3 regions of the Shewanella sp. NKUCC01_JLK genome follow, and region 1 is predicted to be linked to each of the others. Evidence: predicted binding sites of a transcription regulator. Region 1 holds the regulator's gene; each other region holds the start of a gene.

Region 1 (4,269 bases):
AACAAACACAGCGGTGATTCCGATAACAGAGTAAAAGATCAAAATACCCCAGATTTCATCGTTGAAGATCTGCGCAGTGTTGAGTTCAATGAGCAAGGACTAGTGAATAGCCGTGTGACGGCGAAACACATGGAACATTATGATTCAACGAATCAAACTTTCTTTACTCAACCTGTTTATCTTGTTTATCCAGACCAAGGTAAAGCACAATGGCAGCTCAGGGCAGATCAGGGCAAGCTAAACAAGGAAACTGGCAAGGTTGTATTAGAAAATAATGTTATTATCGATGCCATTAGCCCAGAAGAACCGATTCAGACCTTGTCCACCAGTTATCTGGAACTCGATCTCAACACTATGATAATGACCTCTGACCGTACCATTTACGTCACAGGGAAAGATTTTAATATTCAAGGCCAAGGCCTTTATGCCGACCTCAACGCGCAAGAAGTGCAATTGACCAGTCAGGTAGTAGGAACATATGAAGCAAAATAACGTATTACTTGCCAGCCTAATGCTAATTATGAGCATGAGTGCTTTCGCGAAAGTGGGCGACTTAAAGCAAGAAGTCAAAATTAAAGCTGTGAGCCAAACTGCGGATATCAAAAACAACCAGATTATCTTCTTTGGTCCGGTGGAAGTTACCCAAGGCTCAATAAAAATCCAAGCAAATGAACTGCGTGCATTTTCCGCTGAAGGTGAAAATAGCAAAACTTTAGTCGCCACAGGCAACCCTGCTACGTATAGCCAGATATTAGACGATGGCCGTCCTGCATCGGCTAGCGCGAAAGAAATTCGTTACGATATGGCAAGCCGCACCTTAACTCTGAAAGGTATGGCGTCATTAGATCAAGCAGGTAGCCAAGTTACAGGCAATTTAATCCGCTATAACATGATTCAACAGAAATTGATGGCCGAGAGTACTGGCAGTGGTGACGATCGCGTAATCACTATTATTCAGCCTGAAAACTATCAAGATGATGCTAAATCAGACGCTCCGGCGGATAAACCTGTAAAAAAGCAGGACTCTAAATGACCCAAATCACCTTAAGAGCACAAAATCTGGCGAAAAGTTACAAGAGTCGCCAAGTGGTTAAAGACGTCAGTCTGACGGTAAAAACCGGTCAAGTCGTTGGCCTACTCGGTCCAAACGGTGCAGGTAAAACCACGACCTTTTACATGGTTGTCGGGCTAGTGAAGAGCGATAAGGGACATATCTTTATCGACGATGATGATTTAACCGCAGATCCTATGCATCTGCGTGCCCGCAAAGGCATAGGTTACTTACCGCAAGAAGCCAGTATCTTTCGTAAGCTAACTGTTCATGACAACATCATGGCCGTACTGCAAACTCGTAAAGAACTTAAAAACGAAGAACGAGAAGAAGAACTAGAACATCTGCTCGAAGAGTTTCATATCACCCACATCCGTGACAGCCAAGGCATGTCATTGTCGGGTGGCGAACGTCGTCGCGTCGAAATTGCGCGGGCTTTAGCCGCTAATCCTAAGTTCATTTTGCTCGATGAACCGTTTGCCGGCGTCGATCCTATTTCGGTTATCGACATCAAGAAGATTATCGAACAACTCAAAAGTCGCGGCCTTGGCGTACTGATCACAGACCATAATGTCCGCGAGACATTAGATGTATGTGAACATGCTTATATTGTGAGTCACGGAAACCTGATTGCCGAAGGAACTCCAGCAGAGATCTTAGACAATCAGCAAGTTAGGGCTGTGTACTTAGGTGAACAATTCAGGCTATAGTTAATCGAGCGAAGCCAATGGAGGCAATTTATACCGCCATTGGGCTTCACTCAAGATAATAATAAGCGACCTCATCCAACAATAATAACGTAGGGATCAGCGGTAACATGAAAGCGTCACTCCAGCTCAAACTGGGTCAACAGTTAACCATGACGCCACAATTACAACAGGCCATACGTCTGTTGCAACTGTCGTCATTAGAACTGCAGCAAGAGATCCAGCAAGCATTAGATTCTAATCCCCTTCTCGAGCTGGAAGAGGATCAATTCGACGCCACTAAAACCCCTGTAAACCAAACGCTATCCGATACGGATTTCAGTGAATCTAGCACTCTGCCACCAGAAAAAGACAGCTCCACCATAGACACGGCAGAGTCGCTAACCAAAGAATCCATGCCCGATGAGCTCCCCATGGACACCACATGGGATGAAGTGTTTACCGCCTCCCCAAACTCAGGCCCCGGCGGCAGTCGTGAAGACGATATGCCCTTCCAAGGCGAGACCAGTGAAGGTTTGTACGAACACTTAGAATGGCAAAAAAACCTCACACCGTTTTCTGAAACCGATTTAGCCATTGCCACCGCCATTATTGATGCAATCGACGATCAGGGCTATCTCACCCAAAGCACTGAAGAAATTCTCGAAGCCATGGGCAATCCTGAAGTTGAGCTTGACGAAGTCGAAGCCGTACTCAAGCGCATTCAGCATTTTGATCCCATAGGCGTTGCCGCCCGCGATTTAAGTGAATGCCTGCTGATCCAACTGTCGCATTTCGCCGCTGATACTCCCAACCTAGAAAACGCCCGTATGCTGATCAAAGATCATTTAGATCTGATCGCCGCCCGTGATTTTAGGTTGTTGATGCGTAAGACTAAATTAAAAGAAGATGAATTAAGGGATGGTATAGCACTCATCCAAACCCTCAATCCTCGCCCAGGTTTGTTGATCACGCCCAATAATGACGAATACGTTATCCCAGATGTGTCTGTGTCGAAGAAAAATGGCCGCTGGGTCGTTGAGCTTAATCCTGACTGCATGCCCAAAATCAATGTAAATCAACATTATGCTTCTATGGCACGCAGCACAAAAAACCAAGCCGATAGCCAATTTATTCGCGGCCATCTGCAAGAGGCTAAATGGTTTATTAAGAGTCTAGAAAGCCGTAACGACACTTTGCTTAAAGTTGCTAATTGCATAGTGCAATATCAGCAAGGTTTCTTTGAGTATGGTGAAGAAGCCATGAAGCCTATGGTGCTTAACGATATTGCTGAAGCGGTAGAAATGCATGAGTCCACCATCTCACGGGTCACAACTCAAAAATACATGCATACCCCTAAGGGACTTTTTGAACTAAAATACTTCTTCTCTAGCCACGTCGGGACTGACGATGGTGGTGAGTGCTCATCCACAGCAATCAGAGCCTTTATAAAGAAACTGGTGGCAGCGGAAAACCAGAAAAAACCATTAAGCGATAGTAAGATGGCTCAACTTCTGGCAGAACAAGGGATCAACGTAGCCCGCAGAACCATTGCGAAGTACCGAGAGGCTATGCTTATTCCACCTTCTAATCAGCGTAAAAGTTTATAACCTACAGTGGATATCGGAGGACGTTTCTATGCAAATAAACCTAAGTGGGCACCATATCGAAATTACCGAATCGTTACGTGCATATGTAGAAGAAAAGTTTTCAAAACTTGAACGCCATTTCGAACAGATCAATAATGTGCACGTTGTGCTCAATGTTGAGAAAATGCAACAGATTGCCGAAGCGAGAATAAACCTCATAGGTGGTGAAGTTTTTGCTACTTCAGAGCATGCTGACATGTATGCCGCTATAGACGCCCTGATTGACAAGCTTGACCGTCAGGTTATTAAACACAAAGAGAAGTTAACAAAACACTAATAATGGAACTTTGTACCATACTGCGGCCGGAGTGCACTACCTGCGCCACTCCGGGCAGCAAGAAAAAGGTACTGGAACTCATCAGCGACTTAGTCGCTGCCCAGTACCCGACCCTCTCATCTCAAGAGATATTCGAAAGCCTAGTGGCGCGCGAAAAGATGGGGAGCACAGGTATAGGTAACGGCATCGCCATTCCACATGGTCGACTAGCCGATATAGATCAGCCCATTGCCATACTCATTAAGTGTGAAGAGCCGATAGCATTTGATGCTATCGATAAGCAACCTGTTGATATTTTATTTGCACTACTGGTGCCTGCAGACCAATGTCAGCAGCACTTAAGTACCTTGTCTTGCATGGCCGAAAAGCTGAGCGACAAGCAAATATTAAAGCAATTACGCAAGACGCATGATGAAACGGAACTCTATCAGGTAATCACTGGATGAAACTGGTCATAGTGTCGGGCCGCTCAGGCTCAGGCAAATCTGTCGCCCTTAGGGTACTCGAAGATCTCGGCTATTATTGTGTCGATAACCTTCCCTTGCCATTGATTGGCAGTTTGCTTGAGCAACTCAAAGGCAGTAACGATCTCGTCGCCATCAGTGT
Region 2 (4,269 bases), on a different contig from region 1:
CTAAGCCATCTTGAATAATAGGCGCTGAGTTGATCTCAGTATTTAACAGTGGCTGAGACAATACTGGTACAACAGGAACAAAAGATACTGAGTCAGATAAATTGCTATTAAAATATTGATTTGAAAGAGTATCAACATCTCTTTCTAAAGTATGTTCGGCATTCTGAGTCCACAGAGCTCCCTCTAACGGGAGAGGTGCTGCAGACAATCCGACTGGCAACCCCAACAAGGTAAATGACTCTGATTTATCTTGATCAACTGCACTTGCCACTTTAGTCGTCAAGCTGGTATTTGTGCCAACAGGACGAGTTGAAAGAAGATCAGAGATCATCCAAAGCTCCACTTACTTGTGTTAATTGATAGGCGGCTAAACCTGGTTGTTGCGCCTTAAAGCGGCCCATTTCAGCAGCTAATTCATCACGAGCCAAGATCAACTCTTGTAGCACTTGGGAATGAACCCGCTTTAATTCTGCACGTGCTAATTTCTGCTCAATATCATGAGCCTCACCAGCCTGTTGCAGTGCTTTGATCAAAGCGATGTTCACTTTTCGGACGCTTTCCCAATCCTGAGCATCTGCATATTGGCGTAAAGCATTCGCAAAACGCGCCCACTGCTTAATTGAGATTTGTCCATCCTTCTCTGACATTCGTAATCACCTGAGTCACTGGAACTAGCGCTTCAGCACTGTTTTCGACACTGGCGCTGACAAGCTGACGGCTACAAAAGTCATAGAGACGATGTAAGCTCACGGCAACCTCACCACCATTTTCAAGGTCAAGCATAGAGTCCAAGCCATGCACGATATTAAGGCACTTATGGATACTCATTCCTTTCGCCTCAAACCTTTGGTATTCCATATGGCCAGCGGTCCGCTCTAGTTCTTCCAATAAACCATCAAGTAACATACGCACCATGTCATGGGTTGTTGCTGCCGCTACTTGTGCATCTAAAGCGGTTTGCTTGTAGGCATTAAATGGATCGTACTCATTTAACATTTTTTACTGCTTCCTATGAAAACAACTGACTTGCGGAATTAAACTGATTAATGGTGGATTCCATTGCCGTAAACTGGGTTAAATAAATCTGATACTTTTGATTCATTTGATAATCATGGCGCGCCATACTGTCATTCACACTTTTAATCTGCTTATTTAGCGCTTCCTGCTTTTGATCGATATAGCCATTGAACTGTGTAAAAGGTTTTAGGGTCTTTTCTATGCTTTTGATATAACTGTCAGGACCAGTAAACATGGCTTGTACTTTTTCTGGATCACTTTTAAAGCTATCGGTCAGCTTAGCATCATCAATTTTTAGTTTTCCGTCTCGTCCAATCTCAATTCCGATATCAGACAAACGCATGCCATTAGCAGCCGTTGCAAATACAGAATCACGTAATTTAGACTGGAGAAGGCGAATAGAGGTATCCCCCTTCAACACACCAATTTGCGCTTCACTCACTGCAGTGCTTTTGTCTTCCTTATCTTTATCGGAAGAGCCAGAGTCAGAGGTTTTAACGCCCATAGAACGAGTTAATTGATTAATTTGCGTCATTAAAGAATTAAATGAATCGACAAAATCCTTAACCGCTTTCTTATTCGCTTCAAAATCGTCAGTGACTTTAATCATGCTGCTTTCACCAGCCGCATGCACCTTGACTAATTCGAGGCTGACACCATCAACAACATTTTCTAGATAGTTACTACTGCTGGTAATACTGATACCGTTTAATGTAAGTTCCGCATCTTGTGCTGCACGACGTTCTGTCATGCCCCAATCGGCACCGTTAAACTCAACCTTCACTTGATTCGCGACACCCGATTCCTTTGAAGACAGCATAAATTCGATTTGGTTACCTGTGCGCACTAATGACGCTTGTACACCAGGATTACCCACTTGTTTATTGATCACATCGCGTAACTGAGACACAGAAATAGCCGCACCGCCATTAACCGTTGCCAAATCAATTTCCATGCGCTTAGTCGGATCACTACCGACTTGAATACTGATAATGCCCGACGTTGGCAACAATTCACTTTCAGAGGAATAGGCTTTAGTCAGTTGATGCGCTTGCGCAAGTTTATGCACGCTCAAATCATAGTTGCCCTTTGGAGCATCAGATTTAACTGTCGCGGTCGCATTCTCGCCCGTAACCGTAGCAATTTTGCCTTTAGCTGCATCGCCACCCATTTCACTCAGCTTAGTGGCCATCTTCTTCATATTATTTTCGAGCAATGTATAGGCATCTAACTGTGTTTTGCTGGCAGTTAGCTTGCCTTTGTAAAGCGTATCTTTACCTGCGCGGTCTGCGCCAATCAGTTGCTGAGCAAATTGTGCTGCATTCATACCTGAAATCATGACTACCTCCACTCGTTCTAGAGCAAAACGCATGCCAAAAACAAGTTACTGTTTTTAAAGAAAATTAAATAATTAACTGGCCCAAACACAGCTAAATACTTCCGCATGAACACTTAAACAGGAAAACCATCTTCCACTTTGTGTTATCGAAAATTACCCACTAAAACATGAACCTTATAGGTTTCAATCTCGGGTTTAGCGACTACCGACCAATACATAAACCGTGGCTAAAATAAAAATGCCAGTCAGCGCAACTAACTGGCATTTTAGCCGTGACCAATGACATCACTTGCCCAATAGCATTAACGCAATAGACCCATGACTAAACCCGTGTTCTGGTTAGCTGAAGACAGTACCGTTGTACCCGCCTGAACTAATAATTGATTACGTGTCATATTGGCAGATTCAACCGCGAAATCGGCATCCATAATACGGCCGGCAGCGGCTTTAGTATTTTCAGTTACGCTGGCAAGGTTAGCCGCAGTATGGCCAAGACGGTTAATGTTGGCACCTAAGGTTGAACGTTCTGTCCCCACTTTAGCCAAGAAGGTATCAACAGCCCCGATAGCCGTATTGGCGGCTGCAGAAGTCAATAAATCACCAGTAACTGTCTTATCAATAGCACCTAAGGTAACTGACATTTGCTCTGCTCCATCCGAGCCAATCTGAAAGGTCACACCTTTGACGAGTACACCATCAGTAGCATCTTTAAATAAGTTATTACCCGCATAGGTTGTATTTTCTACAATCCGGGTAATTTCTGCATTTAATTGCTTAAATTCATCATCCAACGCTTTTAAATCTGCTGTAGAGTTAACGCCGTTTGATGCTTGAGTCGCCAATTCTTTCTGGCGGTTAGCAATAGTCGTTAATTCTTCTAACGCACCATCTGCGGTTTGCAGCATAGAGGTCGCATCAGAAATATTGCGTGAAGCCGTTTCCATGCCCTTTACGTTAGCGCTCATGCGGTTAGCAATTTGCAAACCCGCTGCATCATCAGATGCGCTATTGATACGTAAACCCGTCGACAGACGCTCCATAGCATTAGTTAATAGATTATTACTTTTATTAACAGCACCTTGTGCAACAATTGACGCGTAATTAGTGTGAACACCTAACATATCAGCTCTCCTAGAAAAAACAGTTATCTTGGCTATGCCTGAATCCCGGTATAGCTCCATAACTAAGTAAGGCGACAGCAACAGCGCAAAACTAAAACTTATTTAAAAATAGATGGGAGCACCTCTATAAAAACAGACTTAAATGGCATCCACAAAACGCCATAAAAAATGCCAGCAAGCTAAGCTTACTGGCACTTAAAACTAACTCAACTCGGCGTAATTAACGCAGTAGCCCCATCACTAAACCTGTATTTTGGTTAGCAGAAGACAGTACCGTTGTACCCGCTTGAACTAATAATTGATTGCGGGTCATATTGGCAGATTCAACCGCGAAATCGGCATCCATAATACGTCCAGCGGCAGCTTTGGTATTTTCAGTCACACTGGCAAGGTTAGCTGCAGTATGTCCAAGACGGTTAATGTTGGCGCCTAGTGTAGAACGTTCTGTACCGACTGCTGCGATAAAAGTATCAACAAGGGCAATTGCCGCATTCGCGCCAGTAGTTAAATCACCAGCAGCCAGCGCAGCATCATCTATGGCTGTTGTTGTAACAACCAATTTTTCACCCGTTCCGGCACCAATTTGGAAGGTAACACCAGCCTCCAACTTGGTGAATAAGTTATTACCGGCATAAGTTGTATTATCGAGAATACGGGTAATTTCGGTGTTTAATTGAGTAAACTCATCATTCAGAGCCGTTAAATCATCAGCAGAGTTCACACCGTTTGCCGCTTGAGTGGCGAGTTCTTTCTGGCGATTAGCAATGGTCGTTAATTCTTCTAACGCACCAT
Region 3 (4,269 bases), on a different contig from region 1:
CAACTTGCCTAAAATTAAGCGTTTTGTTGAAGAAGCTCAACGTCAAGGGTATCGTTTTGATACGCTAGATAATTATGCCCCTGCTTGGCAGGATCAGCATAATTATCAACTACCTGAGTTTGTGTCCTATCAAGATAAAATCTATTCCTTAGTGCAAGCGCATTTCTCCCAAAGCAATTGGCAACCAAGCCAGACCCCTGCCTTGTGGAAAAACGAAAAGTAGTGATGTATTGGGCTGAGTATTTACTCGGCCCATCATATTGGTCGAGTAAAAGGCATGTTGCTGAACTTAGCCTGACAAAATTCAAAATAGCGGCATTTTTTATACTTTACCCACTTCGCTTTAACTCAGTATCTGTAATACTGCTCCGACATTGATTTGAAGTTTATCGGTGTTAGAAAAGTAGCGCATAACGAGCGCGATTGGGGAGAGAAGATGAGTACGTTTGTAAAATTAACCATAGCGGCAACCTTAGTGGTATTAGCCTTACTTGCTGCGGGTATTTACCGTTTCAACATGACCAATGATGATATTTATATGGTGATGGAAGATGGACAGGTGATGCAATACGATGAAGCCATGGCGCATGAAAAAACTCAGGCTCAGGCGAATGAGATCGAAACTGTGACACCTTTTGAGGTAAAGCCTGTGGCGAATGCATCGGAAGTGATGCTCAAACTCTTTAGCTTAAATACCGCCAATCCTGTTGAAATAACGCTGCCTGAGGGCGGCAAGTCCGTTGCACTGACACATTTTATTAAGATCAAGCAAACAGAGTTTGCTATGGGCGACTACCAAGATGGTGAGGTAAAAGGTCGAGCATTACTCGATTACTTGCGCATTACACCGTTAAATTTCGATCCCGCTCTAGAGCCGGACACCCAAAGTGACGCACCGATTCAAGATGATCCTAAAATGCAAACTATGCCCTTTGTGGCGCCCTTTATTGTGACGACTCAAGGTTCAGGCGTATTTTGGTATCTTGGATTGTTTAATCTGGATTTTAAACACAATAGCTTGAAACACTTAGGCAGTGTCATGCTTGGCGATCGAATCGAAGTGGATAGTATTGAACCTGTTTATCCTTTTGAAGCCCCATTCAAAATTGCTGTGACTTATCGCGATAGAGCGTCTGACCAACCTATGTCTGAAAGCCCTGAAATAGTCAAAACCATAGAGATGATAGTGAGTGAGACCAGCATACATAAGTAGCGTGTAAATGCCATTATGGATCTGCGCAGGCTTATGCTAAGTTGTTTTTCGGTCTGTGGGTGATGTTTGCTTCAATAGCAAGCGTTAGCAGGTAATAGGTCAGCATAAGATTTCGACAAGGAGAGTGTCATGCAAGTTAGCAAAATCACTGGGAAATTTGATGTTAAGCTCACTCCAGATAGCCCCTATGCTACTGGCATTGGTGGTGTGACCTTAGGGCGTATGGGCTTAGATAAAACCTTTTATGGTGAGCTTGAGGGGCGCAGTAAAGGGGAAATGCTCAGTGCTATGACGTCAGTCAAGGGCTCAGCTGGCTATGTGCCCATTGAACAAGTGGTTGGCAACTTGTGCGGTAAGCAGGGCAGTTTTGTGTTACAACATTTTGGCATTATGACCGATGGACAAAATCGTCTGATCTTAGAAGTGATACCCCATTCTGGGGCGGGGGAGTTGCAGGGGTTAACTGGCACTATGACCATCAATATTGAGAATGGCCAACATTTTTATGCATTCCAGTTTGGCTTTGAAGCTTAGTTTGGCTTTGAAGCTTGAGTAACGCCTGTGTTTTAGCTCAGTTTTCTGTAACTCTTCTCCTTTATTATCATTCGAGTCATCTTAATTCACCCTTCTTAATTTAAGCGAGTAAGTCTTTTCGATTGAGTCTGAAAATGGACATAAAAAAACCAGCTGAGGCTGGTTTTTTTGATTCTTTTTTCATAAAGCACTATCGAACCTTGAGTCTAGATCGGTGTGCTGTTACTTAAAATACGTTTAATTTAAAAAGTGCCGTTGTCGCGAGAGTTAAGACACTTTTTTAACAACTTTAATTTTATCAACGACCTTTTTCACATCGTCGGTATTTTCGGCAATTTTCAGTGCTAACTGACGTTCGGCATCGCTGGCAACTTCACCTTTCAATGTGACTATGCCATTGGCAACATCCACATTAATTTGGGTGCCGGATACGTCAGTTGAAAACAGTAAACGCGTTTTGATGACTGTGGCAACTTTAGAGTCAGTTAAGGTGGCAACAACTTCACTGGTGCCTTCTTTTTCATTCATCACAGTGAGTTGGTTATCGACATCTTTCACCCCATCTAAGCTCTTGATGAGCTCTGTGGCGAGGGCTTTATCCACACTGCTTTCCACTTTACCTGTTAACGTCACTTTACCATCTTTGACATCTGTAATGATGTCGAAGGAATTGAGATTCGTGTTGAGCAGTAAAGTGGTTTCTGCTTTACCATCGATCCACGCATCCTTGGTTCCGCCTTTCCAATCTTGGGCGGCGGCCACATTTAAACTGATTGAACCGACAAGTAAAGCCACTAGTACTGATGCTGTTGTAGTTTTCATAATCATATCCTCCGTTGTTTTCTCGAAGCTAGATAATGCGCCAATCGTGCCAATGTTTTTAAGGTGATGATTTTTAATGTTTTAATTGTTTTATCTGGCGTTTTTATACCTTGGCATTTTCCTTTTGGTCGGTCTTTTTTACCGACAAAATGTAATTTTTTCTGGCATGCTGAGCCATCATTCGAGCATAAAAAACCGCACTCATCAGTGCGGTATTATGTCTGTAGTAAAAGTGGGGGAGTCGGTTAAATATGGCTCACTTAGCGAGAGGGAATTAATGGTGATTGAGCGATCCCGTACCGTCGTAACTCATTTGCAGCCAAGCGGCGCCTTCTGCAAGTTGGTTTGCAAGTTGTGGCTGATGCGCTTGCCTTACTGCTTGTTTTATTTGGATTAGCACTTGCTGCTCTATGTCGACAAGGGCGGTCATAGCCTGCGAAATTTGGCACTGTTGCAGCAATTCTGTTGCTTGAGTATAAGTGATGGGCACGGTGTGACTTAGGCCATTAATTGGCTCGTCAGCCAAACGTCTCAGCTGTTCAAACCGAGTTAACATTCGTTGGTGGATGTTAGCTTTGGCGGAAAAAACACGCTTAAGATTATAGTCTTCGACATACCTCCTCGCTTGGTTGTAAAATGTGAGTCCTTCTTGATTCAGCTTGATGATTTCATCGATCAACATGATATCGGCGCGGATATCAGTCTGATGTTGCACAACATTAGACTTCATTATGGGCCTCCTAATGCCAGTGTTCGACATAGATTGTTTAACTGCTTGGGTAAACTGATTTCGTTTCGTTCAGCTACCATGCATATTCTGTTCTCGTTTTTAATGATATTTTAACAGGCTGATTTTTAGACTGATATTCTCAGTTCATCGAGATATCATCTTAGAACATCGGCAACTATTACCGTTGCTGTTGTTAAAATTTCATGGCTGACATACAGTAGTTTTTCATACAGGGAGTAGATACGCATGGCTCGACTGACACTTTTTTATCACTTGCAGGATGTTGGCGCCGAGCAAGCAATCATCGAACTTGCTGGCGCTGCTGACTTTAATAAGCTACGCAGTGTCGATGACTTGCCTTGGATAGAGCAGCTAGGGGCAAATCACGTCGATGTTGCCATTATTGAGTTATCCAGTCTTAGTCGAGAAGATTACCTTGTGCTGCTGGATAATACGGCCATGTCAAATATTGAGTTTATTTTTCTCTCCGATGGTCAGCCAAACCCTAATCTTGATCAGTTAATGTCTCATTTTGCGGGTTACCACTTTCGCAAACCTTACGATATGCCGCTAATCAGCGAAATTTTTGCTGATTTTGCACAGTATTTAGCATCATCGCCTAATCGACTGCATCCTTTTGCTAGCGAGCTAGACCAGTACGGTTTGCTTGTTGGTTCATCAGCTCCTATGCACAAGCTATATCGTACAATTCGTCGCGTCTCTGCGACAGGCAGTAATGTGCTGATTATTGGGGAAAGTGGGGTCGGGAAAGAACTGGTTGCTAATACCATACATCTTGCCAGCCCTAGGGTGAACGAGCCTTTTATTGCGATTAACTGTGGTGCATTAAGCCCTGAATTGGTCGACAGTGAGCTGTTTGGTCATGTCAAAGGTGCATTTACGGGGGCGAATCGCGACCACAAAGGCGTATTTGAACAGGCTGAAGGCGGGACTTTGTTTCTCGATGAAG

What was found. The regulator sigma-54, encoded in region 1, starts transcription at its own class of promoters, with help from an activator protein. The targets are predictions, from matches to a motif close to GTTGGCACGNNNNTNGNNT.
Region 2: the regulator sigma-54 is predicted to act here: its motif matches at 2,377-2,395, upstream of fliD (flagellar filament capping protein FliD).
Region 3: the regulator sigma-54 is predicted to act here: its motif matches at 2,605-2,623, upstream of KO537_RS08440 (BON domain-containing protein).

Annotation. Positions count from the first base shown of each region.
Region 1 is NZ_JAHKRD010000020.1:15,408-19,676, reverse strand. Features, by position in the region: gene lptC (LPS export ABC transporter periplasmic protein LptC) at 1-492, shown strand, start outside; gene lptA (lipopolysaccharide transport periplasmic protein LptA) at 479-1,033, shown strand; gene lptB (LPS export ABC transporter ATP-binding protein) at 1,030-1,761, shown strand; gene KO537_RS19095 (RNA polymerase factor sigma-54) at 1,869-3,347, shown strand; gene hpf (ribosome hibernation promoting factor) at 3,376-3,663, shown strand; gene ptsN (PTS IIA-like nitrogen regulatory protein PtsN) at 3,666-4,109, shown strand; gene rapZ (RNase adapter RapZ) at 4,106-4,269, shown strand, end outside.
Region 2 is NZ_JAHKRD010000022.1:48,618-52,886, reverse strand. Features, by position in the region: gene KO537_RS20420 (flagellar hook-length control protein FliK) at 1-331, opposite strand, end outside; gene KO537_RS20415 (hypothetical protein) at 321-647, opposite strand; gene fliS (flagellar export chaperone FliS) at 616-996, opposite strand; gene fliD (flagellar filament capping protein FliD) at 1,010-2,356, opposite strand; gene KO537_RS20400 (flagellin) at 2,659-3,477, opposite strand; gene KO537_RS20395 (flagellin) at 3,698-4,269, opposite strand, start outside.
Region 3 is NZ_JAHKRD010000006.1:159,263-163,531, reverse strand. Features, by position in the region: gene KO537_RS08455 (polysaccharide deacetylase family protein) at 1-223, shown strand, start outside; gene KO537_RS08450 (hypothetical protein) at 437-1,213, shown strand; gene KO537_RS08445 (DUF3224 domain-containing protein) at 1,343-1,747, shown strand; gene KO537_RS08440 (BON domain-containing protein) at 2,015-2,569, opposite strand; gene KO537_RS08435 (glutamyl-tRNA reductase) at 2,844-3,299, opposite strand; gene KO537_RS08430 (sigma-54 dependent transcriptional regulator) at 3,546-4,269, shown strand, end outside.